Regions from separate parts of the Mesorhizobium sp. B3-1-9 genome, predicted to be linked through region 1. Evidence: predicted binding sites of a transcription regulator. Region 1 holds the regulator's gene; each other region holds the start of a gene.
The links. The regulator HrcA, encoded in region 1, represses chaperone genes, less so after heat shock. The targets are predictions, from matches to a motif close to GTTAGCACTCNCNNNNNGNGAGTGCTAAC.
Positions count from the first base shown of each region.

Region 2: a site for HrcA is predicted at 3,595-3,623, ahead of FJW07_RS20275 (co-chaperone GroES). Genes of this name have one in related genera too.
Region 3: a site for HrcA is predicted at 6,011-6,039, ahead of groES (co-chaperone GroES). Genes of this name have one in related genera too.

Region 1 covers NZ_VFTJ01000022.1:50,034-59,902, reverse strand. Annotated here, with positions in the region: gene cysK (cysteine synthase A) at 1-602, opposite strand, end outside; gene FJW07_RS27300 (LysE family translocator) at 792-1,409, opposite strand; gene FJW07_RS27295 (sorbosone dehydrogenase family protein) at 1,654-2,994, opposite strand; gene FJW07_RS27290 (hypothetical protein) at 3,112-3,309, opposite strand; gene hrcA (heat-inducible transcriptional repressor HrcA) at 3,381-4,463, opposite strand; gene rph (ribonuclease PH) at 4,683-5,399, shown strand; gene FJW07_RS27270 (VOC family protein) at 5,584-5,994, shown strand; gene rdgB (RdgB/HAM1 family non-canonical purine NTP pyrophosphatase) at 5,994-6,686, shown strand; gene hemW (radical SAM family heme chaperone HemW) at 6,683-7,855, shown strand; gene FJW07_RS27255 (low molecular weight protein tyrosine phosphatase family protein) at 7,860-8,180, shown strand; gene FJW07_RS27250 (hypothetical protein) at 8,390-8,578, opposite strand; gene rsmI (16S rRNA (cytidine(1402)-2'-O)-methyltransferase) at 8,739-9,635, shown strand; gene FJW07_RS27240 (YraN family protein) at 9,628-9,869, shown strand, end outside.
Region 2 covers NZ_VFTJ01000011.1:104,322-114,190, reverse strand. Annotated here, with positions in the region: gene FJW07_RS32115 (DUF982 domain-containing protein) at 743-1,375, opposite strand; gene groL (chaperonin GroEL) at 1,440-3,071, opposite strand; gene FJW07_RS20275 (co-chaperone GroES) at 3,128-3,442, opposite strand; gene FJW07_RS20270 (hypothetical protein) at 3,777-4,118, shown strand; gene FJW07_RS20265 (usg protein) at 4,137-4,415, shown strand; gene FJW07_RS20260 (DUF982 domain-containing protein) at 4,399-4,782, opposite strand; gene FJW07_RS20255 (Hsp20 family protein) at 5,061-5,540, shown strand; gene FJW07_RS20250 (Hsp20/alpha crystallin family protein) at 5,637-6,143, shown strand; gene tnpB (IS66 family insertion sequence element accessory protein TnpB) at 6,618-6,746, opposite strand; gene FJW07_RS20230 (hypothetical protein) at 8,733-8,930, opposite strand; gene FJW07_RS20225 (hypothetical protein) at 9,105-9,350, shown strand; gene FJW07_RS20220 (hypothetical protein) at 9,481-9,663, opposite strand.
Region 3 covers NZ_VFTJ01000003.1:164,502-174,370, reverse strand. Annotated here, with positions in the region: gene FJW07_RS07135 (D-arabinono-1,4-lactone oxidase) at 1-210, opposite strand, end outside; gene FJW07_RS07130 (MFS transporter) at 225-1,409, opposite strand; gene FJW07_RS07125 (TetR/AcrR family transcriptional regulator) at 1,530-2,156, shown strand; gene FJW07_RS07115 (LysR family transcriptional regulator) at 2,382-3,281, opposite strand; gene FJW07_RS07110 (SDR family oxidoreductase) at 3,388-4,149, shown strand; gene FJW07_RS07105 (hypothetical protein) at 4,146-4,997, opposite strand; gene FJW07_RS07100 (class I SAM-dependent methyltransferase) at 5,074-5,874, shown strand; gene groES (co-chaperone GroES) at 6,101-6,397, shown strand; gene groL (chaperonin GroEL) at 6,461-8,113, shown strand; gene FJW07_RS07085 (TetR/AcrR family transcriptional regulator) at 8,812-9,426, opposite strand; gene FJW07_RS07080 (NAD(P)-dependent alcohol dehydrogenase) at 9,540-9,869, shown strand, end outside.

The sequences.
Region 1 (9,869 bases):
CCGGTGATGGTGCCGCCGGTGCCGATGGCGGAAACGAAAATGTCGACTTCGCCATTGGTGTCGTTCCAGATTTCCTCGGCCGTGGTGCGGCGGTGGATTTCAGGATTGGCCGGATTCTCGAATTGCTGCGGGATGATGGCGTTGGGCAGTGTGGCGGCGAGCTCGTCGGCCTTGGCGATGGCGCCCTTCATGCCTTTCGGGCCTTCGGTCAGCACCAGCTCCGCGCCGAGCAGCGCCAGCATCTTGCGGCGCTCGACCGACATGGTCTCCGGCATGGTCAGGATCAGCTTGTAGCCCTTGGCGGCGGCGGCGAAGGCGAGCGCGATGCCGGTGTTGCCGGAGGTCGGCTCGATCAGGGTGGTCTTGCCGGGCGCGATCTTGCCAGCCTCCTCCAGCGCCTCGATCATGGCGACGCCGATGCGGTCCTTGACCGAAGCGATCGGGTTGAAGAATTCGAGCTTGGCCATGAGATTGGCGACGATGCCCTTCTCCCTGGCGAACTTGTCCAGCCTGACCAGCGGCGTGTCGCCAATCGTCTCCGTGATCGAATTGAAGACGCGGCCGCGGCCGGGCACGCGCGCGGAGGTGATGGGCTTGTTCATTGGTTCGCTCCCAAGGCAATGGCACAGGCAAAAACAGAATAGGGCTTTCAGCCGCGCAAGATAGGCCGGCGACCGAAAATATCCGAGTGGGGCGGTTGCTCAAAAGCGCCCACGACCGGAAAAGCATTTTCCGCCGCGGCGGGTTTCAGGAATGGTTTGGCTGAATCCGGGACGGGTTGAGATTGGAGCCTACTGCCTCGCCGCGATAGCCGCGGCCGCGCCCATCATGAAGCCGGCGGCGGTGCGGTTCAGAACCTTCAGCGCGCGCGGCGATTTCAGGAACCAGCGCGCCTTGGCGGCCAACGCCAGGTAAGGCACCAGCACCACGAACAGCACCGCCACGGTGAGCATCGCAAGGATGGCGTAGTCGGCGAGCGTGATCGTCTTCAGGTCGACGATGGTCGGCGTGATGGCGAGATAGAAGATCATCGTCTTGGGATTGCCGAGCGTCACCGTCAGCCCGGCGATGAAGCTCGACACGAGACCGCCCTTGGCCTTCCGCGCCTCGACGGTCTCGGGCGTGATGCCGCTGGTCCAGAAGCGCCAGGCGAGGAAGGCGAGATAGGCGACGCCGGCCCATTTGATGGCGAGGAAGACCATGCCGAAGGTCTGGGCGACGAAAGCAAGCCCGAGCACCACGGCGGTGAGATAGGTGAGGTCGCCGAGCATCAGGCCGAACGACATGGCGAGCGACGAACGGAAGCCGGAGCCGAGTGCGCGGGCGACAAGCGCCGTGACGCCCGGGCCGGGAATGGCGGCGGCGACGCCGAGGGCGGCGCTGTAAGCGAGGAATCCGGTGAGTGTCATGGTTCTGGCCTGGCGTATAGTCCTGCGGGGACCGCTGTCGAGAGCCGGGCTTTTATCATGATGCCAGTTCGACGGTAATTCCCTCACAATGGGATTCGTTGCGCCAGTTCGACCGGGAGCTGGTTCCTTTGTGGGACGCCGCATACCTTGGAGATTGGCCGAAACGATCAGTCCTGTCGTCATTCCAGGGCGGAGCAAGGAGCGGAGCGACGCGCGCAGACCCTGGAATGACGAGGTGGGGGACCTACCCGCCATGCGTAATGCGCCAGATGGTCCCGTTGCCGTCCTCGGTGAGGATCAGCGCGCCATCCCTGGCTACGGCGACGCCGACCGGCCGCCCCCAGACCGCGTCGTCGGAAATGACGAAGCCGGTGGCGAAATCCTCGTATTCGCCGGTCGGCTTGCCGTCCTTGAATCTCAGCCGCACCACCTTGTAGCCAGTGCGGACGTTGCGGTTCCACGAACCGTGCAGCGCGACGAAGGCATCGCCCTTGTAGTCAGCCGGGAAATTGCCGCCGTCGTAGAAGGCGATGTTGAGCGGCGCCGAATGCGCCTGCATCAGCACATCCGGAACCGTGACCTTGCCGGCGAGGTCGGGGCGCGCGCCCTTGTGGCGCGGGTCCTCGTTGTCACCGATGTAATACCAGGGCCAGCCATAGAAGGCCCCGTCCTTCACGGCGGTCGCGTATTCGAAGGGGATGTTGTCGCCAAGCTCGTCGCTTTCGTTGACGACGCACCAGAGCGCGCCCGTCGCCGGCTGCACGGTCATGCCGGAGCAGTTGCGCAGGCCGGTGGCGACGGTCCTGCGGTTGTTGCCGTCGGGATCGAAGGCCAGCACGTCGGCGCGGCCCTGTTCAGGACCCCAGGCCTCGCCCAGCGGCTGCGATCTCGCCCACGCCTCGACACCGCCCTTCGGCTTTGCGCCCATGTCCTCGGCGATGTTGGAGCCCGAACCAACCGACAGATAGAGCGTCTTGCCGTCGGGCGAGAAGGCGATGTCGCGCGTCCAGTGATGGCTGGCGGGGACTTTGGCGACGATGGTTTCCGGCTTGCCCGACGCTTCCAGGTCGCCGTCGCGATAGGCAAAGCGGACGACGCTGTTGCTGTTGGCGACATAGACCCATTGCGGCTTGTCGCCCGGCGGATAGAAGGCGATGCCGTAGGGCCGAGTTAGGCCCTTGGCGAAGACCGACTTCTGCGCGGGCTTCGCGCCGCCTTCCGCAAGGCGATAGACGCGGACCTGGTTCGCCCGACTGTCGGCGACGAAGAGGTCGCCGTTCGGCGCCACGCGCACGACGCGCGGACTGTCGATACCGGAAGCGACCAGCTCGGCGGAGAAGCCGGGCGGAAGTTTCGGCTTGGCACCTTCGGGGCGATCGGTGACGCCGCCGCCGTTCGAGGCGGACTCCGTCACATCGGGTTTCGGCAAATCCTCAGGTTTCAGCAGCCGGCGCACGCCCGGGCGGTCGGCCTTCCAATCGCCGAAGGCCTTTTCACCGCTGAGCAGGGGTTGATCGGCCTGCTGCGCAAAGGCGCCGGTGGCAAAGACCAGCGCGAGGCCCGCAAGGCCGGCGATCCGCATCATGGCTGTCCTCCGTCGTCTGCCAGCGCGCCTCAATCGATCAGGCGCCCAGAGCCAGGACATATTGGGCAAACGATCGAAAAGAGAAGCTTGCGCACGCGGATTTGACGGGCCTCGGGCTCAGGCCTCTTCGGCATCCAGATCGTCGTCGAGGCGCTTTTCCAACTCGACGAGGTCCGCCGGCAAGGGCAGACCCATTGCGCGCATCTCCCGCAATTTCTCGCGCAGCTGCTCCTGGATCTCGTGCTCGTCCTCGGGCTGGTTCACCATCTCCTCAAGCAGCAGGCTGATCTGGGCCTTGAGCGATTCCAGCGCCATGTTTTTCTCCTTTGCACCCTCAGCTGTGTCGAGATTCAGGTCGGGCCGACATCACCTGTATAGCGATACACCTAGCGCAGCATTCGTGAAATCAGCTGCGCGGTGTAATCGACCATCGGCACGATGCGGGCGTAGTTCAGGCGGGTCGGGCCGATGACGCCAAGCGCGCCGATGACGCGGGCGTCCTTGTCGCGATAGGGGGCGACGACCAGCGACGAGCCGGACAGCGAAAACAGCTTGTTCTCCGAGCCGATGAAGATGCGCACGCCAGGTCCTTCCTCGGCGAGGTCGAGCAGCTGCAGCAGCCCGTCCTGCGTCTCCAGATCCTCGAACAGATGACGCAGGAGCTCAAGATCGGCCTGGGCGGTGACGTTTTCCAGGAGGTTGGCGCGGCCGCGCACGATGAGGCGCGCCGGCAGGCCGCTCTCGGCGCCGGCCCAGACCGCCAGCCCCTTCTCGACCAGATCCTGCGACAGCGTGTCGAGCGCCGTTCTGGTCTCGTCCTTGATGCGGGCGATCTCGATGCGCGCCTCGGCAAGCGTGCGCCCCCTGATATGGGCGTTGAGGAAGTTCGAGGCCTCGTGCAGCTGCGACACGGTGATGCCGGCCGGCAGATCGACAACGCGGTTCTCGACATCGCCGTTCTGCGACACCAGCACGGCGAGTGCCTTTGCGGGCTCGAGCTGGATAAATTCGATGTGCTTCAGCGCCACCTCGTGCTTGGAGGCGAGCACGAGGCCGGCGCCGCGCGACATGCCCGACAGCATCTGGCTGGCCTCGGTCAGCATATGCTCCAGCGTCGCGCCCGAGCCGGAGGCGCGCACCTGCGCCTCGATGACGCGGCGCTCGTCGTCGGAAAGGTCGCCCAGCTCCATGAAGGCGTCGACGAAAAAGCGCAGCCCGGTCTGGGTCGGCAGCCGCCCGGCGGAAACATGCGGCGCGTAGATCAGCCCCAGATGCTCGAGGTCGCTCATCACATTGCGGATGGTGGCGGGCGACAGCGAGGAGGGCAGGATGCGCGACAGGCTGCGCGAGCCGACCGGCTCGCCGTCGCGCAGATAGGAATCGACAATCCGCCGGAAGATATCGCGCGAGCGCATGTCGAGTGACTGAAGTACCGGCGACTGCGACGTCGGATCGACTGGTTTGTTCATTCCGGCGAGAAACCTCCTTCCGAAAGATATAGACTTAAGCTACGGCGGCGCAACCCGGTGCCGCGCTCGCGGTCACACGGTGCCGCGTTTGCGGTCACCGGTGGCGCGTTCGCAGTCGCGCGGCCCGTTTTCCCGCGCGGCGTCCTTTTCCTTTGCGACTTGCCCCGCATGCGTCTACAAGCCGGCCACGATTCCGGAAACGACAAGAAAGAAGGCCGAATGCGCCCCTCCAAACGCCAAGCCGACGAAATGCGCGCCATCTCCTTCGAGCGTGGCGTCTCCAAGCATGCCGAAGGCTCGTGCCTGGTGAAGTTCGGCGACACGCATGTCTTGTGCACGGCGAGCCTGGAGGAAAAAGTGCCGTCCTGGATGCGCAATTCCGGCAAGGGCTGGGTGACGGCGGAATACGGCATGCTGCCGCGCTCGACCGGCGAGCGCATGCGGCGCGAGGCCTCCGCCGGCAAGCAGAGCGGCCGCACGCTGGAGATCCAGCGGCTGATCGGCCGGAGCTTGCGCGCCGTGGTCGACCTGCAGGCCCTGGGCGAGCAGCAGATCACCGTCGATTGCGACGTCATCCAGGCCGATGGCGGCACCCGCACCGCCTCGATCACCGGCGGCTGGGTGGCGCTCTATGATTGCCTGCGCTGGATGGAAGCGCGCCAGATGGTGAGCGTTTCCAAGGTGCTGAAGGACCATGTCGCGGCGATTTCCTGCGGCATCCATGACGGCCAGCCGGTCATCGATCTCGACTATATCGAGGATTCCTCGGCTGGCACCGACGCCAATTTCGTCATGACGGGCAAGGGCGGCATCGTCGAGATCCAGGGTACGGCGGAAGGCGAGCCCTTTTCCGAGGAGCAGTTCGCGGCGCTGATGGGGCTGGCGAAGAAGGGTATCTCGCGGTTGGTGAGCTTGCAGCAGATGGCGGTGGCGTAGGATTTCCAATGCCGAGCCTGGGCCCCCCTCTCTGGCCTGCCGGCCATCTCCCCCTCAAGGGGGGAGATCAGATGTCGCGACCGCTTTCGCCAATCGCCAGCGTTGCAAGAATGGCGCCTTCGCCGAAGCTGCCAATCTCCCCCCTTGAGGGGGAGATGCCCGGCAGGGCAGAGAGGGGGGCCTCGTGATACCCTCCGCTATCCTGGAATCCGCTCTCTATGTCACAGACCTGCACGCCGCCGAAGCCTTCTACCGCGACATCATCGGCCTCGAAGCCTTGGGCAGGATCGAAGGGCGCCACGTCTTTTTCCGCTGCGGCAACGGCGTATTGCTTCTCTTCAACGCGGAGGCGACGAAAATCCCGCCGGCGCCCGACGCCAGGCTGAAGGTGCCGCCGCACGGCACGGCCGGCGAAGGGCACCTCTGCTTCGCCGCGACCGCCGATGAGATCGCCGCATGGCGCAAGCATCTCGCGGCCAGGAACATCGCCATCGAAAGCGATTTCGAGTGGCCGCAGGGCGGGCATTCGATCTATTTCCGCGACCCGTCGGGCAATTCGATCGAGTTCGCCGAGCCAAGGATCTGGGGTTTTTGATGCATTCCCTGAATGGACAGAAGATCGTCGTCGCCAGCCACAATGAAGGCAAGCTGCGCGAATTCGCCGACCTGATGGCGCCGTTCGGCTTCGAGGCGAAATCGGCCAAGGAATACGGCCTGCCCGAACCCGACGAGACCGGCACCACCTTCGAGGAGAACGCCTATATCAAGGCATACGCAGCCGCCAAGGCCACCGGCCTGCCGGCGCTGTCGGACGATTCAGGCCTCTGCGTCGACGCGCTCGACGGCGCGCCGGGGGTCTACACCGCCAACTGGGCCGAGAAGCCCGATGGCAGCAGGGATTTCGGCATGGCCATGCAAAAGACGGAAACGGCACTGCAGGAAGCTCGCGCGACCGAGCCCTCGAAGCGCACCGGCCGCTTCGTCGCCGTCATCTGCCTGGCATTTCCGGACGGCGAAGCCGAATATTATCGCGGCGAAGCGGAAGGCACGCTTGTTTGGCCGCCGCGCGGCACGCTCGGCTTCGGCTACGATCCGGTGTTCCTGCCCAACGGTTTCGACAAGACTTTCGGCGAGATGAGCGCGGAAGAAAAGCATGGCTGGAAGCCCGGCCAGGCCACGGCGCTGTCGCACCGCGCCCGCGCCTTCCAGAAATTCGCGCAAGCACGCCTGGATCTGGCACGCCTGGATTTGGCACGCCTGGATCTGGCGCGACCAGGATCGGCATGAGCGCGGTCACCATACCGCTCGACCGGACCCCCGGCTTCGGCGTCTACATCCACTGGCCGTTCTGCGCGGCCAAGTGCCCTTATTGCGACTTCAACAGCCATGTCCGCCACCAGCCGGTCGACCAGGAGCGTTTTGCCCGCGCCTTCGAGACGGAGCTTGCGACCATGCGCGACCGCACCGGCCCGCGCGAGGTGACCAGCATCTTCCTCGGCGGCGGCACGCCGTCGCTGATGAAGCCGGAAACGGTGGCTGCCGTCCTGGAGGCCGTGGCGAGGTACTGGACGGTGCCGGCCGGCATCGAGGTGACGCTGGAAGCCAACCCATCCTCGGTCGAGGCCGAGCGCTTCCGCGGCTACCGCGCCGCCGGCGTCAACCGCGTCTCGCTGGGCGTGCAGGCGCTGAACGACAAGGATCTGCGCTTCCTCGGCCGGCTGCACAATGTCGAGGAGGCGCTGCACGCCATCGGCTTGGCGCGCGAGATCTTTCCGCGTCTGTCCTTCGACCTGATCTACGCGCGGCCCGGCCAGACGCCGGAGGCGTGGGAGGCGGAGCTGGAGCAGGCGATCGGCTATGCCGTCGATCATCTTTCGCTCTATCAGCTGACCATCGAGGAGGGCACGCCCTTCCACGCGCTTTACGCGGCGCGGAAATTCACGCTGCCCGACAACGATCACGCCGCCGACCTCTACGCGCTGACGCAGGAGGTGACGGCGGCGCATGGCCTGCCGGCCTACGAGATTTCCAACCACGCCCAACCCGGCGCCGAGAGCCGGCATAACCTCACCTACTGGCGCTACGGCGAATATGTCGGCGTCGGGCCGGGCGCGCATGGCCGCTTCGTCGAGAACGGCCGCCGCACGGTGACGATAGCGGAAAGAATGCCGGAGACCTGGGCCAATCTGGTCGAGGCCAGAGGGCACGGCGTCACCGGCGGCGAGATTTTGACGCGTTCCGAAGAGGCGGACGAGTTCCTGCTGATGGGCCTAAGGCTCGCCGAAGGCATCGACCTGCAGCGATACGAGGCGCTCGCCGGGCGCGGTCTTTCGAGCGCGCGGCTCTCGGTGCTGCAGGAGGAGGGACTGGTGGCGCCGGTCGGCAACGCTCGCCTGCGCGCCACGACCGCCGGCATGATCGTGCTGGATGCGGTGGTGGCGGATCTGGCACGGTAGCTTCTTGAAGAAAATCCTCTTCGTCTGCAGCCAGAACCGGCTGCGCAGTCCGACGGCCGAGCAGGTGTTTTCCAAACGCCGCGGCATCGAGGTCGAATCGGCCGGCACCAATCACGACGCCGACAATCCGCTGACGCATGAGCTGGTCGCCTGGGCCGACATCATCTTCGTGATGGAGAAAGCGCATCGGGCCAAGCTGCAGAAGAAGTTCCGGTCAAGCCTTAGAGGCACCAGGGTGATCTGCCTCGATATCCCGGACAACTACGCGTTCATGGATCCGGAACTGGTGCGGCTGCTGGAAGAGAGGGTCAGCAGATACCTCTGAAGATGTGGCGCTTCCCGCGCGTTCGTCATTCTCGGGCTTGACCCGAGAATCCATGCCGTGACCGGTGCGAAGGGCACAGCGGTGCAGAATTCCGCACCGCTGGCAGAACGTCGATGTAACGGCATGGAGTCCAGGGTCTGCACGCGTCGCTTCGCTCCTTGCTCCGCCCTGGAATGACGAGGCGCGAGGTCGCAAAGGTTGCCGTTAGTTCAAGCGTCGTGCTTCTGGCGGTGCTTGCCGCGGTGCTTCTCGCCATGCGCCTCGCCGTGACGGACAGGCTTCTGGTCGGCCTTGTCGCGGCGCGCGCCGGACTCGGCGGCGATGGGGTGTGGAGGGATGCCCTCGCGGGCGGTCTTGCTTTCAAGTCGGCTGATAAAAATATCGAAGCGATTGGGCATCGTTCGGTCCTGCCTCCTCCCGGGGAATCAGGGGTTAAATTCGCCGATGTGGGTTTCGTTCCGCACTGTGGCAAAGGCAAGGCGATTTCCTTGACTCGACCTCACGTTTTGCAACGGGACGTCAGCCATGCCAAACAGGGCGGGTCAAGAGGGGCATTCGGTGACCGGCGACAAACGCAGCTATCTGATCGGGCAAAGCGAGATCGCGGCGCGGCCGCTTCAGCCGGCGCTCTATCTGGTGGCGACGCCGATCGGCAACCTGGCCGACATCACGCTGCGCGCGCTGGAGACGCTGGCGGCTGCCGATATCGTCGCCTGCGAGGACACGCGCGTCTCGCGCGTGCTGCTCGAACGTTACGGCATACGCCGCCGCACCACCGCCTATCACGAGCACAATGCCGCCGAGGCCGGGCCGAAGCTCATCGAGGCGCTGGCGGCCGGGCAGAGTGTGGCGCTGATTTCGGACGCCGGCACGCCGCTGGTCTCCGATCCGGGCTACCGGCTGGTCGGCGAGGCGCTGGAACAAGGTATTCGTGTGGTGCCGATCCCCGGGCCTTCGGCGGCGCTCGCCGCGCTGACCGCTTCCGGCCTGCCGTCCGACGCCTTCCTGTTCGCCGGGTTCCTGCCGGTGAAGACCGGGCAGCGGCTGACCAAGCTCGAAACGTTCAAGGCGGTGCCGGCGACGCTGATCTTCTTCGAATCGCCGCGGCGGCTGGCGGAGACGCTTGGCGCCATGGTGGAGGCGCTCGGCGGCGACCGCAAAGCCGCCATCGGCCGCGAGCTGACCAAGACGTTCGAGGAGATGCGCACCGGCACGCTTGCCGAGCTGGCCGACCATTATGCCGCGGCCGACACGCCGAAGGGCGAGATCGTCATCTGCGTCGGCCCGCCGGAGGCGGCGGTGGATCAGCCGGCCGACATCGACCGGCTCCTGCTCTCGCTTGCCGCCGAAATGCCGGCCTCGAAGGCCGCGGCCGAAGCGGCGAAAATGACCGGCGGGCAGAAGCAGGCGCTTTACCGGCGGCTGCTGGAACTCCGGGAAGGCGATGGTGGCTGAGCGCACGGCCGGTCATCGCCGAAAAGCCTATCGGCGCGGGCATCGCGGCGAATGGCTGGCGGCGCTGGCGCTGATGCTGAAAGGCTACCGCATCCTTGCCCGCCGCCACCGCACCAGGCTCGGCGAGATCGACCTGATCGCCAGGCGCGGCGACCTCGTGTTGTTCGTCGAGGTCAAGGCGCGCCGCACGCTGATCGAGGCGATGGAAGCGATCGGCCATGAATCGGAGCGCCG
Region 2 (9,869 bases), on a different contig from region 1:
CGATCCGGCGCACTCTTGTCAAATCGTCACAATCAGCAGATGTCAGGGTCAGTGGTTACGTCTCCTCGCAACCAATTTTATCATAAATCAATAACCGTCCGCCTAATGCCGCTATCCTCTCCACCAGCCCGCCAGCCTGGGAGTCCCCCTCCTTGGAAAAGGCTGCGGACTTAGAGGGCCAGCCGGGTAGACTGGCCCCTCATCTCTTTTTCACACAGATTTTGGTTGATTTCCCGCGAGCCTTGCCACAACGATTGAGCATTCGGGGTACAGTGGAGTTGGGCTGGTGGACGTTAAATCGCTCATAGGCCGGCGAGCACCGCTAAAGAGCTTGTCCATGCAGCGCTCCTAAGCGCGCCTCTGGACGAAACGGTTTCCATTAAAGCAACTATCGCGGCAGCCCGTGAACTTGGCCTCGAAGGATTGCGAACTCACCGAACTCATCATATTCGAGGCGGTTTTGCTCGGCCGGTTCGTCGCCTTCGATTTGCATGAGTGATGCGCACCCACGGCGTCCTTGGTTCTCGCCGCCGGTCTCGGTTAAGACCGGCAGCATGGCGTCTGCTAAGAGGTCAACAAAGTCCAGGCAGCCGTCGAGAACCTACTTGAGTGGCCCAATCGAGGCCGTCGCCACTGGTCGACGCTTTAAATTGGATTGCGGGGTTCTCTTCCTCGCGGGGCGGCAAGACGGTGGCGCTCGCCGGCGCCCCCCGAGGCGCGATTTTGCGTGACGGCTGGTGGACTACGCGGTCCGATCCGTGGATGCGGTCCGTGAGATCGTTTTCGCTACCAGCGTGTTCGGCACCAGTATGTCATTGCGACGTGCGAAGGCGACCAGGGTTGCCCGCACGATCTCCGGATCGACCTCACCGGCAATGCCGGCTTTGCAGGCGTTGAGCGCGACCGCATGAGCCCCGTTACGGCCGGGGGCGGGCCAGTCCTGAAGCAGGGAACATGCTTCCATCGCGTTCTCGATTGTCACCGGAAAACCCATTCCGACCAGGATTGTGACAGGTTGTTCAAAGCGCGTGTTTGTCATGACTTGAGCCTCTATCGATAGCGTTGCGACTGCGGCGTGCCGAGCAACGGGCCTGTCCGCAAGGACAACTCGACGCCCTGCCCGGATTCTGCCAAGACGCGAGATCCGAGCATCAGGTTCGGCTCTCCGCAGACACTCCCGATGCCGCGCCACGTGCGCCGACAGGATCAGCGTCGACGTCACCGTGCGCCGGTTCCAGCCCGCAGATTCGGCCATGTCCAGCAAGCCCGTCAGCAGCGGCTTGAGCGCCGTTCGGCATTCCTCTTCGTAGGCAAGGAATTCGCTCGGCGAGCATGCCGGGGCCGGAACGGTTCCCTCGCCGGTCATCACATTCATGATATTCTCCCCAATCGATCTGGCGATGCTCGCTCCCCACGTGGGGAGCGAGCATCGCCGGCGCTCAGAAATCCATTCCGCCGCCGCCCGGCATCGCCGGGACCGGTGCTTCCTTCTTAGGCTTTTCGGCCACCATGGCTTCCGTGGTGACGAGCAGGCCCGCGACCGAGGCGGCGTCCTGCAGTGCGGTGCGCACGACCTTCGCCGGGTCGATAACGCCCTGCGTATAGAGATCGCCGAACTCGTTGGTCTGGGCATTCCAGCCCCAGCCGAACTCCGCCTTCTCGCGCAGCTTGCCGACGATGATCGACCCCTCGGCTCCCGCGTTCTCGGCGATCTGGCGCACCGGGGTTTCGATCGCGCGGCGAACGATTTCGACCCCGGTCTTCTGGTCGGCATTGTCGACAGGGACGTTATCGAGCGCCTTTGCAGCCCTGAGCAGTGCGACGCCGCCGCCGGGCAGCACGCCTTCCTCGACAGCCGCGCGGGTCGCATGAAGCGCGTCGTCGACACGGTCCTTGCGTTCCTTGACCTCGACCTCGGTCGAGCCGCCGACGCGGATCACCGCGACGCCGCCGGCGAGCTTAGCCAACCGCTCCTGCAGCTTCTCGCGGTCGTAGTCCGAGGTGGTCTCCTCGATCTGCGCCTTGATCTGGGCGATGCGGCCCTGGATCTCTTCCTTGCGGCCGACGCCGTCGACGATCGTGGTGTTTTCCTTCTCGATCGCTACCTTCTTGGCGCGGCCCAGCATCTGGATCGTAACATTCTCCAGCTTGATGCCGAGGTCTTCCGAAATCGCGGTGCCGCCGGTGAGGATGGCGATGTCCTCGAGCATGGCCTTGCGACGGTCGCCGAAGCCCGGAGCCTTGACGGCCGCGACCTTCAGACCGCCGCGCAGCTTGTTGACGACCAGCGTGGCCAGCGCTTCGCCCTCGACGTCCTCGGCGATGATCAGCAGCGGCTTGCCTGACTGCACCACCGCTTCAAGCACCGGGAGCATGGCCTGCAGGTTGGAGAGCTTCTTCTCATGAATGAGCACGTAGGGCTCCTCGAGCTCGACGCGCATCTTGTCCTGGTTGTTGATGAAGTAGGGGCTGAGATAGCCGCGGTCGAACTGCATGCCTTCGACGACTTCGAGCTCGGTCTCGGCGGTCTTGGCTTCCTCGACCGTGATGACGCCTTCATTGCCGACCTTCTCCATGGCCTCAGCCAGGAAGCGGCCGATCTCGGCATCGCCATTGGCCGATATGGTGCCGACCTGCGCGATTTCGTCGTTCTTCGTCACCTTACGGGCGTTGGCCTTCAGCTCCGCGACCACTGCGTCGACGGCCTTGTCGATGCCGCGCTTCAGGTCCATGGGATTCATGCCCGAGGCCACGGCTTTGGCCCCCTCCTTGACGATCGCTTGCGCAAGAACCGTTGCCGTGGTCGTGCCGTCGCCGGCGATGTCGTTGGTCTTCGATGCCACTTCGCGCACCATCTGCGCGCCCATATTCTCGAACTTGTCCTCGAGCTCGATCTCCTTGGCGACGGTGACGCCGTCCTTGGTGATGCGCGGCGCGCCGAACGATTTATCGATGACGACGTTGCGGCCCTTTGGTCCCAGCGTCACTTTCACGGCGTTGGCGAGAATGTCGACGCCCCGCAACATCTTCTCGCGGGCTTCGGTATGGAATTTCACCTCTTTGGCAGCCATTGGATAACTCCTCTTTAGGCAGCTTTCATTGACTGGTTGACTGTTTGAAATAGCCCTCAGGCGGCCTTCTTCATTGTGGCAGTCTGCTCGATCACGCCCATCACGTCGCTCTCCTTCATGATGAGCAGGTCCTCACCGTTCAGCTTGATCTCGGTGCCGGACCATTTTCCGAACAGGATTCGGTCGCCGACCTTCACGTCGAGTTCGACCAGCTTGCCGCCGTCGTCACGAACGCCAGAGCCGACGGCGATGACTTCGCCTTCGCTCGGCTTTTCTTTGGCGGTATCGGGGATGATGATGCCACCCGCCGTTTTTTCGTCGGCTTCGATGCGGCGGACCAGGATACGGTCATGCAATGGACGGAACGCCATGTCGTTCTCCTTCAAGGACAAACAGGTTTTGAGGTTCCCCCGCACCGGACCGGCAATATCGGCCGGTGCGGGGCGACGCGACCCTCTCGGGCATCGCGCGCATATCGAGCTAGTTTTGGGATTTTCGGGTTTCAAGGGGCCTATGCAAAAAAATTGGCACTCGGCATATGAGAGTGCCAACAGACTGTTATCGTGCAGCTATTTCGTTCGAACGGGAGATTTTGCCGCTTGAATTTTCGCGACTCGCAGACAAAATTATCGCTGCTGCTGCCCATGGGACGGCAGCCTGGAACACGAACGCTATTCGAGGAGTTTTTGCAGACGGAGGACATCGATGAACCACCAGACGTTTTCGCCGATAATTTCCTCTCTTGCCCCCGAAACATCCGACTATTCGCTCGATCGCCTGCTGGCGCCGGCCAGGCATTTCAAGCATCCTGACGAGGTCTTGAAGGACGAGACGCTCGATCGTCAGGAAAAGCGGGCGATTCTGTCGTCCTGGGCTTCGGATGCCTGCGCTGTGGAATCCATGCCAGCGCTGCGTCAGCCGCCGGGTACCGAGCGGCCGGTAACCTTGGACCAGATTATGGATGCCTTGTGCAAACTCGATGTCGAGGCTGCGACGCCATATCCGGCAACCGATCATCGGCACATGTTTGACCGACTGGACGCATGAAATCGTAAGGAGAAGCATATGGTCAACGCGGTCAGCAGGGAGTTCCGACTGCAGATGGTTGGCTACGGGCTGACCACCGCCGAGATCCATTACCATCTTCCCGATCACCCGAGCCTGCTGCAGCTCTACGTCTGGCAAGAATATGACCTGGCGCCGGAGTTTCCGGAGCTGCAAGAATTCCTGGGCTATTGGGAGCGTGAACTGGTGGGCGCGCTGCATTCCGTGCGAGTCGCCCACCATCGCCTCATCCAACCTTCGGAATTGCGCGCCGTCGACGTGATCATTGCCATCCACTGAGCGTGGCGTCAGATCGCAAGCCTCCGGTCGTCCTCCTCGGACGGCATTTGCGGAGCGCGGAATGGCCATCTGCCGGTATCAGGCCGGCCCGTTTCGCCGCTTTCTTGAAAGCGTTATAAGCCTCACGGCCGCTGCGCCAGCCATCCAGCGCGTCGCGGCAGGCCCGCTCTGCGGCGCGCCAGCTGCGTCCCTGCGCCCATTCAGGCCATTGCTGATCCAGGCATTCCAATGCCTCGAAGCTGCTGGCGACCTTGCGCGAAGTGGCGGGAAATTCGAGCTTGACCGGTTCGGGAAACCGAACGTCGTTCATCACTTCCTCCGTTTGTTGTTCCAGTCTTTTTGCGAGCAAGCAATCGGGCGGCGCCATCGGCGAACGCCCCTTGTCGAGATGGTTGGCCGCCCATGCCGTGTCAAGGTTGCCGCATGGCCGGCGTTAAAACCGTTGAACCTCCCCATCGGCAGCCAGCAGCCCGATCGGCCCGGCGATGCCTTCGGGCGCCATGATGATTGCCGCTCTGCCTCTTGACGCGGTGGAATTGAATTCCCAGATCGATTTTGCTGGCGCCTGAAAGGGCCAGCGAAGGTCAAGGAGCGCCGCATCCTTGGCGCTCCTCGTATCTATATTGCTCAATGGAGGATGTAGCTATGAGAACGACATTCGACTTTACCCCTCTGTTCAGGTCGAGCATCGGCTTCGACCGCATGCTGAACGCGCTCGAGGCTGCGAGCAGAGGCGAGCCGATCGACAACTGGCCGCCCTATGACATCGCCAAGACCGATGAGGACGACTACCGCATCACCATGGCGGTCGCCGGATTCAGCCAAGACGAACTGACCGTCACGCAGGAGCAGAACATGCTCATGGTGTCTGGCCAGAAGGTCGGCGAGGACAACAGCCATTACCTGCATCGCGGCATTGCCGGCCGAGCCTTCCAACGCCGTTTTGAACTGGCCGATCACGTCAAGGTTGTCGGCGCCGGTCTCGTCAATGGTTTGCTGACGATCGATCTCAAGCGCGAGATTCCCGAAGAGATGAAGCCGCGCAGGATCGAAATCGCATCCGACAAGACGATGCCGAAGGTCGCGGCGAACCGGAAGATCGAAGCTGAGAGGCAGGTCGCCTGAGAGCTCGCTGATGGTCTTGCGCGCGCGGCATCGGGCCTCGCCCGGTGCCGTCGCGAAACGATTGGTCAAATCCAATCAACAGAAAGGAGAACAACAATGAGTGTACGTGATCTGATCCCTTGGAGACGGGAAAATAGCCGGCTTCCGAGCTTGTTTCGCGATGACGAGCGCGACCCCTTTCTCTCGTTGCATCGCGAGGTGAACCGCCTGTTCGACGACGCTTTTCGCGGCTTCGGCCCTGCGCTACCGGCCTTCGGTACGCTATCTTCATTCGGCAGCGGCTGGCCGAGCGTCGAGATTTCCGACGGCGAGAAGGAGATCAAGGTGACGGCCGAGGTTCCCGGTCTGGAGGAAAGGGACATCGAAGTGCTGCTCGATGACAGCGTGCTGACGCTGAAGGGCGAGAAGCGCTCCGAAACGGAGGACAGGGACCGGCAGTTCTCGGAGCGCTACTACGGCCGCTTCGAGCGGCGCATCCCCCTCGGTTACGAAGTCGAGGAGGGCGAGGTCGACGCCCGCTTCAAAAACGGTGTGTTGACGGTGAGGCTGCCGAAGACCGCGAAAGCGCAATCACAGGCAAAGCGCATCGAAATCAAGAGCTGACATGTGGCGCGGAAGGTCGCCGACAGGCCGGGCCTCCCGCGCCACACCTGCTCTACCAGGAAGAGAAATGCCTCTCAGCGACGAGCCGCATTCCGGCAAAGCCCGAACGAAACACGCGGGCGCCGTCGAGAACGATCGAGGCTGCCGCTAAAGAGGAACGCATGCTGCTCGATTGAGCGCGGCCTAATGGCGCGGCTCAGATATCGGTATGATGCCAGCGGCCAAGCTCTCCTCTTCGAGAGTATCTGTGACATCACCGACGCTGGCCCCCGCGTTGGGGTGAGTCCTCGCCAGTTCTTCTGCCTTGGATTTCACATCAAAGGAAGCTCGCTGCCGCTTTTTTGCTGCTGCTACCGCATCCGCAATCTCGACTGCCAGGGTGAGTGCCGGTATTAGACTTCTCCCGGATGCCCAGCCTCTACTCCCAAACATTGCAGACGTTCGGCCAACCCGACAGCTGTGCCGGCGACAGCGTCACCGAGCCGCCAGGCTCGGCCACATGAACTGTCCGTGGTTCATGCGCTTGGTGAACAGACAAAGACCGGTGACATCCCAGAACAGGATCTTCAGCAGCCAGGCATTCTTGCCGCGGAACACGAACAGATGCCTCGAGAACGGCTCCTTCTTCAGATGTTCCTGGATCAGCGTCGCGAGCCCATCGAGCCTTTGCGCATGTCGGTGTGACCCAAAGCCAGATGCACTTTCACGCCGGCCGGAACGACGATCATAACGCCTTCTCCGTGGCCGCCAGCTGCCGCTTCACCGCGGCCGCAGTGCTGCCAGTCGGCGCAAACACGCGCCGCCCATCATAAAGACCCCGCGCCAAGGCGCTAGGTGCCAAGGGCGGAAAGAAGCGCGCCGAGAACATGACGCCAGAGCGGCGCCGAGATCGTTAAGAAGGCAGCAGCGAAACACCGGGAAAATAGCAAGCACGTTCACTTTTGTGGTCGATGGAAGACCTTTGCGAGAAAATGGACGCCGTTGCGCCGAAGCCGGGCACGCGGTCCATGTAAGAAGCGTGCTGCGGACAACTCCTAACAACCGCAGGTCGATTAGATGACGCTACGGAAGAACGATTGCAGGACATCCAGGGAACGAAAAGCCCGCCGCTACCCAGTCGAGCGGCGGGCTTCCTGCGATTTCGTAAGCGGCTACACCCCTGAAAGGAGCGACCGCTTCCCCGGTTAATGCGGCGACCGCGCAACGGTCCCGACAATTTTAACCAACGTCAAAATTTCAAACTGAGACACTACCGATACGAGCGCGCGTTGCAAAGCGGCAGCTGGCCGAGAGGCTGGCAAAAGAGACCGGGATCACCGAGCAGCGGGCCGCTGAGCTAATACATCTGATTGGGACGGACTGGACCGCTTTGCTCCGCGAAGCGCAATTCCTGAAAAATCGGCATTGACAGTCCCCAGGCACTTGCGGATCTGGAACCGCCCGCTTGTCTCGATGTTATGCAACAGAAGGGACGTTGCAGCTTCCAAGGAGATGAGAACAATGAGGCAGATACTTTTAGCATCAGCGATAATGGCCATGTCCACGGGGCTGGGCTTGGCCCAGACCAACAGCACTACCACGAGTGGATCTTCTTCAAACACGACGACAATGCCCAGCGCTCAAGGCACCGACTCCACCACCACTAGCGGCACCAATTCCAATTCGGCAAAGGATTGTGCACCTGGCCAACAGACCGGCAGCGCAAAACAGGCGGCTCCGGGCCAGCAAGATACCAGCGCGAAATCAGCAGCCCCGGGCCAGATGAAAACAACCACCGAAGGGTGTTAGTCAACTCAAGCGAGCGGCGGCTTTTTCGTTTGATTTGTCTGCAACCAAATCCGCGCATCTGAGTCGGCAAGTGCTCAATCTCTACGGGGTGTAGCCGCTCACCACCCATCGCAGAAAAGCCGGTCGCTTACGCTTATTAGCTGCGACGGGCTTTGCAGATCACCGGATTGGACGGCCCGCTTATTTATCCTGATGCGCGACTGTCACTGTCCTTTCGCTACAGCATCTGGCGCACCGCCCGCGCTGTCGGGTGAAATCCGAAGTGGTCCCCAACGCCTCGGTGGTCTGGGCGGCATGCGCATGAGAGCTGAGACGCAGGGCTTCGGCAATGCACCTATCGCAAATGGCTCCCGGATACCTGCACCGTGACGAAGTCGTTTATCATCTGAGCAACGATCACGGCGGGCCGCCCCTCCCTTGCATTGCGCTAAGCATAAAGGCCGAGATTGACTGTCACTTTGCCCTCATCGACGCGGGTGACATCGCCTATCAGCTCGATTGGCTGGCCGTGCTTCACCTTCGACGTCCTGTCCATTACCGAATGGGGAAAGTCGTAGCTGGGGTCGACACGCTGATCCGGTCTTCGGTCACATACGCCCGCGCAGCGTCGCTGTGATGGCGACTTCGTCGCCGATGTTGAAAGAGCCCTTCGCCATTCTGGGATTCTGGGGCGGCCGGCGTATTAGTCAAGCAGTTGCTAATATATGTAACGCATATTGACAGTGGATAAGCTGACTGCGGCCGAAAAACGTGAGTTGCGAAACCGCAAGCAATTGCGTCGACGCGGCGGCCCAATGCCCTCTATTTGCGTAGCTCCTGAGCCAAGGCGTTAAGCGCCTTGGTCATGACGGCGACGGCTTCAAGGTTGATTGCAATTTCGACATCCTCGCCGATCGTCTGCAGCGTTAAGACCCCGACCTTGGTTATGCCGTCGTCCATCATTGCGATAGAGACACCAGTTGGCATGTGAGGCGGCTTGCGCAGCGGTTTATGCAGCATCTCGGGCTCCTTTCGTCGCAATTGAGAGACAGTGAACGAAAAGAGAACAAAATGTCAAGGGATCCCTTGACCACACAGGATTGCGTTCCTCATTTCACTCCTATGCCTGAGCAACCCGAGAAGTGGCCGAGAGGTGCTCCCTGGACCTTGTCGCATGCCCACGACGCAGGGCAGGTGGCGGGGATCCGCTGCGCCCGCTGCAACATCACGCGCTACTACAAGCCGATCGAGTTGCGAGAGGTCATCGGCAACGTCACGATCGACGAGGTGAGGGGCAAAGCCCGCTGTCAGAAGTGCGGCGGCCGAGAGTGGATGAGCGCGCAGCTATTTCACGCGACCGGCGAGCAGGCCCACACGATCCGCTTTCGGCGGCTTGTCGAAATCCGGTGGGAGAAGCGGGTGATCTGGCGCGATGAGTAAAGGACAGCAGGAGCGGCCCGGCAGGCTGGCAGCTGCCAGCAAACGCCGGGCCTGGCCGATGGGTCTCGGGGGCGAGACACGGCACCGGCTAACGACAACCAGCGCGCTAATTCCCGCGCCGTCTGGCTCTTCATCCTGGCACGGTTTCACACGGATTTTCGGCCAATCTGGCGAGCCGCCGATCTCTCAGCCACAGGGATTTCTTGCTTTCCCGTCTCTCATGGCGAGCATCAAAAGCGGCCGATTGGCCTTGCATCGATGCGATGGCATAGTCGGCTCTGTTGGTTCGATAGTCTTCCTTTTGGATGGTCATTGGTATTCCTCCCGCGCGGCTTTTCCCTCCAAAATGACGGCCAGAACCAATAGCCGCCAATGCATCGCAGGAGTCTACAAATTGAGGATTGTACTAAAATGATACACACCCGCGCGGAGCAGCAACGTTTCAGCGGGTGCCTGACGCGGGCGTAGCGGAACGGCGATTCCAGCTTCTAACAGTGTTCAATTCGTCGATGCAGACCG
Region 3 (9,869 bases), on a different contig from region 1:
ATGCGAGACCAGCCCCTCGATCTTCTCCAGCGAAACGATGGTGCCGTCGGACCGCACCAGCGGCGTGAAAGAATGGCCGGCGCCTGCGACGCGCAGCGGTCCGGGCGCCGAGCGCACCAGATCGGCCAGTTCGCCGGCGTCGGCCGGGGTCGCGATCAATTGCGGGGAAGCCGTGACGAAGCCCGACCAGTTGCTCCAGGCGGCTGCCATCCCAATCCTCCCGCTCAGGCCCGGCCGCGCCGGCGCGCGACCAGCACGAAGACGCCGAGCAAAAGTACGCTCGCCAAGGCAGTGGCAGCGGCGAATTCGGGCACGGGCCGGAAATTCTCGCCGTCGATCAGAAGCGAGGCAGCAATCGGGCCGATGGCGAGGCCGAAGAGTTGCGCGGCCGGCACCAGGAGTGCCGCGGTGCGCGTTTCGTCGGCGGTGATGGCGAGGCGGATCTGGTAAGGCACGATGAAGAGCAGGATGAAGCCCATCACCAGCGCCACGGCCCAGAACGTCGAAAGCCCCGGGCCGGAGGCAAGCAGCACGGAGCTGATCGCCGCGATGACCCCGATGGCGGTGATGGCAAAACGATAGTCGATGCGCGCCTCGAAGATCGTCGCGGTCATGGCGCCGAGCACCTGCGCGGCAAGGCTCGCCGAAACCATCAGGCCGACGGTGCGGCCATCAATGCCGAACTGGGCGCCGATGGGCTCGAGGAAAGCCCAGACGGCACCGAAGAACATGAAATAGCAGAAGATCGACAGCAGCGCGGTGATCGCCGGCACGGTCGCCACATTGGCAAACTGCTCTTCCTTTGGCAGGTCGGCATAGTCGTCCGGCACGGTCCAGGCCACGACCAGCGACAGCAGGCAGACGATGCCGAGCGCGATGAAGCCGCCGGCCGAGCCAGCTCGCGGCACGGCATAAAGCGCGAGGATCAGCGCCAGCGCGCATTGCGCCAAGGTCTGCAGCGTGACGAAATAGCCGCCGATGCGCTCGGCGCGACGCGAGCGGGCGATCAATTCGGTGGCGACCGCGACCAGCCCGCCCTCCGCCAAGCCGGCCAGCGCGCGCGCGCCGATCAGCGCATTGGGAGTACCGGCATAAGCGGTCCAGACATTGGCGAGCGCGAGCAGCACGAGCAGCACCGCGCTCTTCCGGCGCATGTTCCTGGCAGGGAGCAGCATTGCCACTACGCCCGAGCCGATGGCGATGGCGATCATCTCGGCGGTGGCCATCAGCGCGAGCTCGTCGCCGGTGACATGCCCTTCGGTGTAGAGCGCGCCGAGCAGCACCGGCTGCAGGCCAAGGATGAGCAGGCCGACCGAGCCGATCCACAGCGCCGAGGCGAGCTGCAGTCCGGTCGGATTGCCGACAAGCCAGTCGTCATTTTCCGCCTGCGCGGCTTGCGATGCGGTCACGAGTGCCCCTCCCTTGCAGCTCGATCGAAAAACTGACAAGTTGTCAGTATTTCACGAAACTGATACTTGATCATGTTTCTTGTCAACCACGAATTCGCGAGCTCCCACGGGATTTGGCGCATGACGCAGACAAGGCGAACGGCGACGGAACCGCGGCGCAGGCCGAAGCAGGAGCGCAGCCGCGAGCGCATCGACGCGATCCTCGCCACCACCATGCGGCTGATCGGCGAAAAGGGCATCGACGCGGTGACGATGAAGGAAGTCGGCGCGCTGGCCGGCGGGCCGATCGCCACCGTCTACCACTATTTTCCGTCGAAGTCGGCGATCCTGGCGATGCTCTATGAGCGGTTTTCCGAGGAAAGCCGGGCGCGATTCGGCGCCATCATCGCCGGGATAGGCGGGCTGGGCGACGTGACCGCGGCGGCCGACCGCCTGCTCGACGACTATTATGCCCGCGTCGCCGCCGTCCCGGCCATCCAGGACCTGCAGAACGCCATCCAGGCCGACAAGGCGCTGCAGCATCTCGACATCGCCGAGACCAGGCATCAGGCGAAGATGTTCTGCGACCATGTCGGTCCGATGATCGAGCCGGAGCGGCGCGAGGCGTTCGGGCGCGTCGTGTTCCTCATCTTCCAGCTTGCCGGCGGCGTCGTGCGGCTGGCGCTGACGCAGGACAAGGAAGAAGGCCGGCGCACGATCGACGACTATCGGTCGATCATTCACACGCAGTTGCGGTTGTTTCTGTAGGTCTCGGCTTGCTGAAGAATGGAACCGTGGAGTTCCTTCGCGCCCCCCTCTGTCCTGCCGGACATCTCCCCCACAGGTGGGGAGATTGGCAGCTTCGCCGGCGGCGCCCTTTCTTCAACGTCGGAGAGTGGCGAAAGCCGGCGCGACAGCTGATCTCCCCCCTCGTGGGGGAGATGGCCGGCAGGCCAGAGGGGCGCGCTGTCCCGCCAGCATTGCGAAGATCTCCTAAGACACATCCAGCTTCGGCCCCAGGATCTCCACCAGCCAGTCCACGAACACCCGCACCCGTGGCGACAATTGTCGGCTGCGCGGATAGAGCACCGAGATCGGCGTCGGCGTCGGCGGGTTGCCGGGCAGCACCTCGACCAGCCGGCCGGCCTCGATGTCGGCGGCGAAGCGGCGGCGCGGCGCCTGGTAGAGGCCAAAATCCTGGCGCACCAGCGCGGCGGCGGTGTCGGAATTGGAGACAGTGACGCGCGATGGCAGCACGACCTCGCGGATCTTGCCGTCGACGGTGAATTCCAGCGGCATCACCTGGCCGGTGCGCGACGAGACGAAGCCGATCATCATATGCCCGGCGAGCTCGTCCAGGGTGCTCGGCAGGCCGTGACGCTCGATATAGGCGGCGCTGGCGAGTGTCGCTTCGCGCGCCATGCCGATGCGGCGCGCGATCATGTCGCTGTCGGGAAGCGTTCCGGCACGCACCACGCAGTCGACGCCCTCGCGCACCAGGTCGACGAAGCGATCGCCTTCGCCGATATGCACGCTGAGCCCGGGATGGCGCGCGAGCAGCGCCGGCAGTTCCGGGATGACCAGGGTGCGGGCCAAATGGCCGTTGATGTCGATGCTGAGCCGCCCGCGCACTTCATGCGCGCCAAAGGTGCCCTCGGCGTCCTCGATGTCGGCGAGGATGCCGAGGCAGCGCTGGTAATAGGCCTCGCCGTCGAGCGTCGTGGTGACGTGGCGCGTGGTGCGGCGGAGCAGTTGCACGCCGAGCCGCTCCTCAAGCTGCTTGATCGCGGCGGTGGCGCTGGAGCGCGGCAGGCCGAGATCGGCGGCAGCCGCGGTAAAGCTGTGGCGTTCCACGACGCGGGTGAAGAGCCGCATGCTGTCAAACCGATCCATCGCCGATTGTTCGCATAGGCTGAATAGTGTTGGCAATCCATGCCCGATTATATCGGGCGATCAGGCGAGTATATGCATCTCCATCCAAGAAGAAGGAGATTTCGCCATGACCACTCGTCCCATTGCCCTCATCACCGGCGGCAGCCGCGGCCTCGGCCGCAACACCGCGCTCAACCTCGCCCGCAAGGGTGTAGACGTCATCGTCACCTATCGCTCTCGCGCCGATGAGGCGAAGACGGCAATCGCCGAGATCGAGGCCGCCGGGGGCCGGGCCGCCGCGCTTGAGCTGGATACCGGCGCCATCGCCAGCTTCCCGGCTTTCGTCGAGGCGCTGAAGAAGACGCTTCACGAAACCTGGCAGCGCGACCGCTTCGACTATCTCGTCAACAATGCCGGCACCGGCCTGCGCAAGATGATCGCCGAGACGACGGAAGAGGAATTCGACACGCTGATGAACACCCATCTCAAGGGCGTGTTCTTCCTCACCCAGGCGCTGCTGCCGCTGATCGACGATGGCGGCCGCATCATCAACATCTCGAGCGGGCTCGCCCGTTTCGCCGCGCCCGGATCGTCGGCCTACGCGATGATGAAGGGCGGCATCGAGGTGTTCACGCGCTACCTCGCCAAGGAGCTTGGCGCGCGCGGCATCACCGCCAACACCGTGGCGCCAGGCGCCATCGCCACCGACTTCAATGGCGGCCATGTGCGCGACAACGCCGAGATCAACCGCATGGTGGCCGGCGTCACCGCGCTCGGCCGCGCCGGCGTTGCCGACGACATCGGCCCGATGATCGCCTCGCTGCTGTCGGACGACAATCGCTGGGTCAACGCCCAGCGCATCGAAGTGTCAGGCGGCATGAACATCTAGGTGACCTGGCGGATCAGTCCCTCGAAGCCGTCGGCAAGGTTGGCATTGCCGGCGGCGATGAAGCTCGACAGGTTCCTGGCTCGCCCGGGCGTCTTGTTGGCGTCGAGCAGCACCGCCCTGCCCTCGTGCATGACAAAGTCGAATTTTCCGTAGTCGAAGCCGAGCCGGCGCCTTAGCGCGCGCAGCTCGTCCGGAACCGAAACCGCCTCGCGGCGGATGGTGTCGTCGCCCTTGACGAGGCTCTGCGGCGAGACATGGCGGGTGCAGCGCTCGCGCTCGCCGCAGAACAGCCAGAAGCGGGCGGCAAAACCGTCCGGCTCCGGCTCGGGAATGAATTTCTCGACGACCAGATTCTGGCGCTCGAAGGCCTCGGCCGGAACGTCGGCGAGCGAGGCATGGATCTCGTATTTGTCGAAAGGTTCGACGCCGGGAAACGGCTCCGGCCTGCCGGCGCGCCGCGCGCGCTGGTTCAGCTGCTGCTCCGGCGTTCCCCAATGGTTGAGGCTGCTCTTGACGATGACCTGCCCCTGCCAGTCGTCGCCTTGGCCAATCACGGCGCCGCTGATGCGGCGTTTCGAAATGTCGGCCGTCCCAAGGTTGAGGCAGAAGGGAAAGCGCCGCGCGTAATCGACATAGTCGGGCGGCGTCACGGTCACGTCGAGATGCAACACCGCGATGTCGGCGGCCGGCTTCGCCGAGGTGCCTCTCAATATCTGGACCGAATGGCCGCGGCGCTTCAGCTCTTCCAGCAGGTCGAAGAGCATATATGGGCTATCGCGGCGCATCAGCAGTCCGCGCCGGCTCTGGAAGCGGTCGAACTCGTGCGTGATCACCGCGATGCGCGCCATGCCCGCCCCTCACTTGGCTTATCGAGCGTCGTCGATTATTCGATCGAATACAACGCGCTGCTAGGCTGGGGTTTGCATGACGCAACATTGGAATGCAATTCGCAAGCACTGGCAGTTGCTCGGCTCACCGCTGCGGCCGCCGGCGGAGGTGGTCGAAACTTACGACCGCGAGCTCGACCTTGCCCGGTCGCACGTCGTGATGTTCGGCGTGACGCCGGAGCTCGCCGGGCTGGGTGCCAGTATGACGGCGGTCGACGAATCCGCCGACATGATTGCCGGCATCTGGCCAGGCGACACCGAAACGCGCAAGGCGGTGCAAGGCGACTGGTTCGACCTGCCGTTTCCCGGCGCGAGCGTCGATGCGCTGATCGGCGATGGATGCCTCTCGGTCATCGGCACCGCGAACCTCAGGCGCACACTGTTTGCTTCGATCGCGCGTGCGCTGAAAGCAGACGGGCGCGCCGGCATAAGGCTTTATGCTTCCCCCGGGACTCCAGACGACCCGAAGGATATCCGCGCCCTGGCGCTGAGCGGTGGCGTCGCAACCTTCCACGAGCTCAAATGGCGCGTGGCGATGACCGCAATCGGCGGCGCGCCTGACTACACGATACCGGTGAGGGGCATCCTCGAACAATTCGAAGCGCTGTTTCCGGATCGCGAAGAGCTTGCGGCTCGCACAGGATGGGAGCTGCCGGTCATCGGAACCATCGACGTCTACCGCAACTCGTCGGTCATCTACAATTTCGCCCCCGCGGCAGCACTCATCGAGGAAGCCCAGACCTTCTTCGATGATGTCCGGCTGGCCTCGACCGGCACATACGGGCTCGCTGAACGCTGCCCGCTGCTGGTGCTGCGGTCGCCGAAGCGCCGGGACTGACGGACGAGATTGCTCGTCGGCGCCTCGCGACACCCGGTGCTTTTCGGGCTGGCGTTCCGCGTGAGAAAAATTTCGCGTCGCCTCCCCCTTGCGCGCGCCTTGACTCCGGCAAGGCGCCGGCCTATTTCAGCGCCACGTTAGCACTCGTCTTTGGTGAGTGCTAACCCATATCCGGCCTCGCCGGATGGAGGAACAGTTCTCACCGTTCTCATTCGAGGAAGAAAACATGGCAAAGTCCAAGTTCCGCCCGCTTCATGACCGCGTGGTCGTTCGCCGGGTCGAATCCGAATCCAAGACCGCCGGCGGGATCATCATCCCGGATACGGCGAAGGAGAAGCCGCAGGAAGGCGAGATCATCGCCGTCGGTTCCGGCGCCCGCGACGAAGCAGGCAAGCTCGTGCCGCTGGATGTCAAGGCCGGCGATCGCATCCTGTTCGGCAAGTGGTCGGGCACCGAAGTCAAGCTCAATGGCGAAGACCTTCTGATCATGAAGGAATCCGACATCATGGGTATCATCGGCTGATCATCGGCCTCACCTGAATCTTCATCTTCGGGCTCTTCCCGAGCCCCTGCCAGGAGCTAAAACATGGCTGCCAAAGACGTAAAATTCTCCCGCGATGCCCGTGAGCGCATGCTGCGCGGTGTCAACATCCTCGCCGACGCGGTGAAGGTCACCCTCGGCCCCAAGGGCCGCAACGTCGTCATCGACAAGTCGTTCGGCGCCCCGCGCATCACCAAGGACGGCGTCACCGTCGCCAAGGAAATCGAGCTCGAGGACAAGTTCGAGAACATGGGCGCGCAGATGGTCCGCGAAGTCGCTTCGAAGACCAACGACATCGCCGGCGACGGCACCACGACCGCAACGGTTCTGGCGCAGTCGATCGTCCAGGAAGGCCACAAGGCGGTTGCCGCCGGCATGAACCCGATGGACCTGAAGCGCGGCATCGACCTCGCCGTTGGCGACGTCGTCACGACGCTGATCAAGAACGCCAAGAAGATCAAGACCTCGGAAGAAGTTGCCCAGGTCGGCACCATCGCCGGCAATGGCGATGCCTCGGTCGGCTCGATGATCGCCGAAGCGATGCAGAAGGTCGGCAATGAGGGCGTCATCACCGTCGAGGAGGCCAAGACCGCCGAGACCGAGCTCGAAGTCGTCGAAGGCATGCAGTTCGACCGCGGCTACCTGTCGCCCTACTTCGTCACCAATGCAGACAAGATGGTCGCCGATCTCGAGGACGCCTACATCCTGCTGCACGAGAAGAAGCTCTCCAACCTGCAGGCCATGCTGCCGATCCTCGAGGCTGTCGTGCAGACCTCGAAGCCGCTGGTCATCATCTCGGAAGACGTCGAAGGTGAGGCTCTGGCCACGCTGGTCGTCAACAAGCTGCGCGGCGGCCTGAAGATCGCCGCCGTCAAGGCGCCGGGCTTCGGTGACCGCCGTAAGGCCATGCTGGAAGACATCGCCATCCTCACCGGCGGCCAGGTCATTTCCGAAGACCTCGGCATCAAGCTCGAGAATGTCGGCCTCAACATGCTCGGCCGCGCCAAGAAGGTGTCGATCTCCAAGGAGAACACCACCATTGTCGACGGCGCCGGCAAGAAGGCCGAGATCCAGGGCCGCGTTGCCCAGATCAAGCAGCAGATCGAGGAGACCACCTCGGACTACGACAAGGAGAAGCTGCAGGAACGTCTCGCCAAGCTGGCCGGCGGCGTTGCCGTCATCCGCGTCGGCGGTGCGACCGAGATCGAAGTCAAGGAAAAGAAGGACCGCGTCGATGACGCCCTCAACGCGACTCGCGCGGCCGTCGAAGAAGGCATCGTTCCCGGCGGCGGCGTCGCGCTTCTGCGCGCTTCGCTGAACATCAAGGCAACCGGCGCCAACTCCGACCAGACCGCTGGCATCAACATCGTTCGTCGCGCCCTGCAGGCTCCGGCCCGTCAGATCGCGTCCAACGCCGGTGCGGAAGCATCGATCGTTGCCGGCAAGATCCTGGAGAACAAGGGCGCGACCTTCGGCTACAACGCCCAGACCGGCGAATATGGCGACATGATCGCCATGGGCATCGTCGATCCGGTCAAGGTCGTGCGCACCGCTCTCCAGGACGCGGCCTCGGTCGCCGGCCTGCTGGTCACCACCGAAGCCATGATCGCCGAGGCTCCGAAGAAGGAGTCGGCTGGCGGCATGCCCGGCGGTATGCCTGGCGGCGGCATGGGTGGCATGGGCGGCATGGACTTCTAAGAAGTCCATAAAGCACGCCCATCAACTAACATTGCTCAAGCCCGCAAACGGGCTTGAGTGGCGGCATGGACTTCTAATCCAGGCTACCAAGCTGATACGGAAAGGGCGCCCAGAGGCGCCCTTTCCTGTTTTGCGAGGATTATCGGGGCGATCAACGTTTGATCGGCATTCCGAAACGAAATCGCTTCGCCGTGAAGATAAGTCGCCGCAACGCCTTCAGGCCGGCCGCGAGCTTTCCCTCAGCCTTCATTGCCCGGTCCGTCCAGCATGGCCTTCACGCCTTCCAGATCGACACCAACGAAGGAAGCGACGGCCCATCCGCTAGAGGCCGCGCAGCGACCAGCCTTTCCGCGAGGTCGACCGAAATACCTTGCTCGGCCAGCAGGAAACCGGCCCGCTCGTTTCTGCCACGCGAGAAACATGGCGCGTGTCCGGTTGCAGCGGCCGGCGCGAAAGCAGCGGCGTCCAGTCAACGCCGCCGGCAGGCACCTCCCCCGAGCCGGAAAGCGCCATCTCGGCGGAGGCGTTGTACTTGAAATGCGCGGTTCCAGTCGAGATTCCTGGCAAATTGCGGTCCGCGAACCGCCTGATCCGACTGTCCGCGCCCCAACGCCTGCTCCCGAAACCGCTTCGCCGGCCGCCCCGTTGCGGCTAGACCTGGGGAGTTAAGCCGATATTTCCGGAGCCGGCAAAGCCCTTTATCCTAAGGCGGTAGCGTCCGCCTCCCGGGCTACCTTGCCGGCAAGCACCGCTTGCTCGACCAGCGCGGCCACTTCGTCGGCGACAGTCAAGACCGGCGTGCGGTCGCGGGTGGCGCGCGCGATCACCATAAGGCCCTCCAGCGAGGATTCGACCAGCAGGGCCAGCGCCTGCGCGCGCCGCTCCGGCACCCCTGCCCTGACGAAAGCCTTGCGCAGCAGTCCGATCCACTGCTCGAAGGCCGACCGGCAGATTTCGGCCAGGTCCGGCACATCGTTCGGAGCGTCGAGCACCACCGGCGCGACCGGGCAGCCGAGCGAGAATTCGTTCTCTTCCAGCATGCGGGCCACCGACTGGTAGATGTGGTGCACGGCAACGGCTGGGTCGCTTTCCTCCAACAGCGCGGCGCCAAGCCGCTCGGTCACATCGGCGACACTGGCGCGCGTCACTTCGATGACCAACTGGTCCTTGCCGCCCGGGAAATGGAAATAGAGCGACCCGCGGGGCGCGCCGCTGGCGCTCAAAATGTCGTTGAGCGACGTGCCGTGATAGCCGCGCTGCCGAATGAGCAGCCCGGTCGCCTCGATCATGCGGGTGCGTGTGTCCGTCGCCACGTCGACCTCTCGACTGTCAACCTCTGTCAGGAGCTTGCATTATAGGACTTGCCCCTAATATGACAATCGGTCTACATAATATGTAAATCGGTCTACATATTTGAGAGACAACAATGCAAACCTATCGGCTCGAGGGGCAAGGCAGCATCGACAAACTGGCGTTGCGCGAGGAGGCGATGCCGCAGCCAGGTCCGCGTCAGATCGTCGTGCGGGTGCGCGCCACCTCGCTCAATCGCCGCGACACGATGATCCTCAACGGCACCTATCCTCTGGCACCCCGCGCCGGCATCGTGCCGCTGAGCGACGGCGCCGGCGAAGTCGTCGCGGTCGGCGACGGTGCGACCCGCTTTGCCATCGGCGACCGCGTCACCGGCAGCTATTTCGCGCGCTGGATCGACGGCCGCATGCATCCGGGCATCGTCGATCAGCTCGGCTGCACGCTG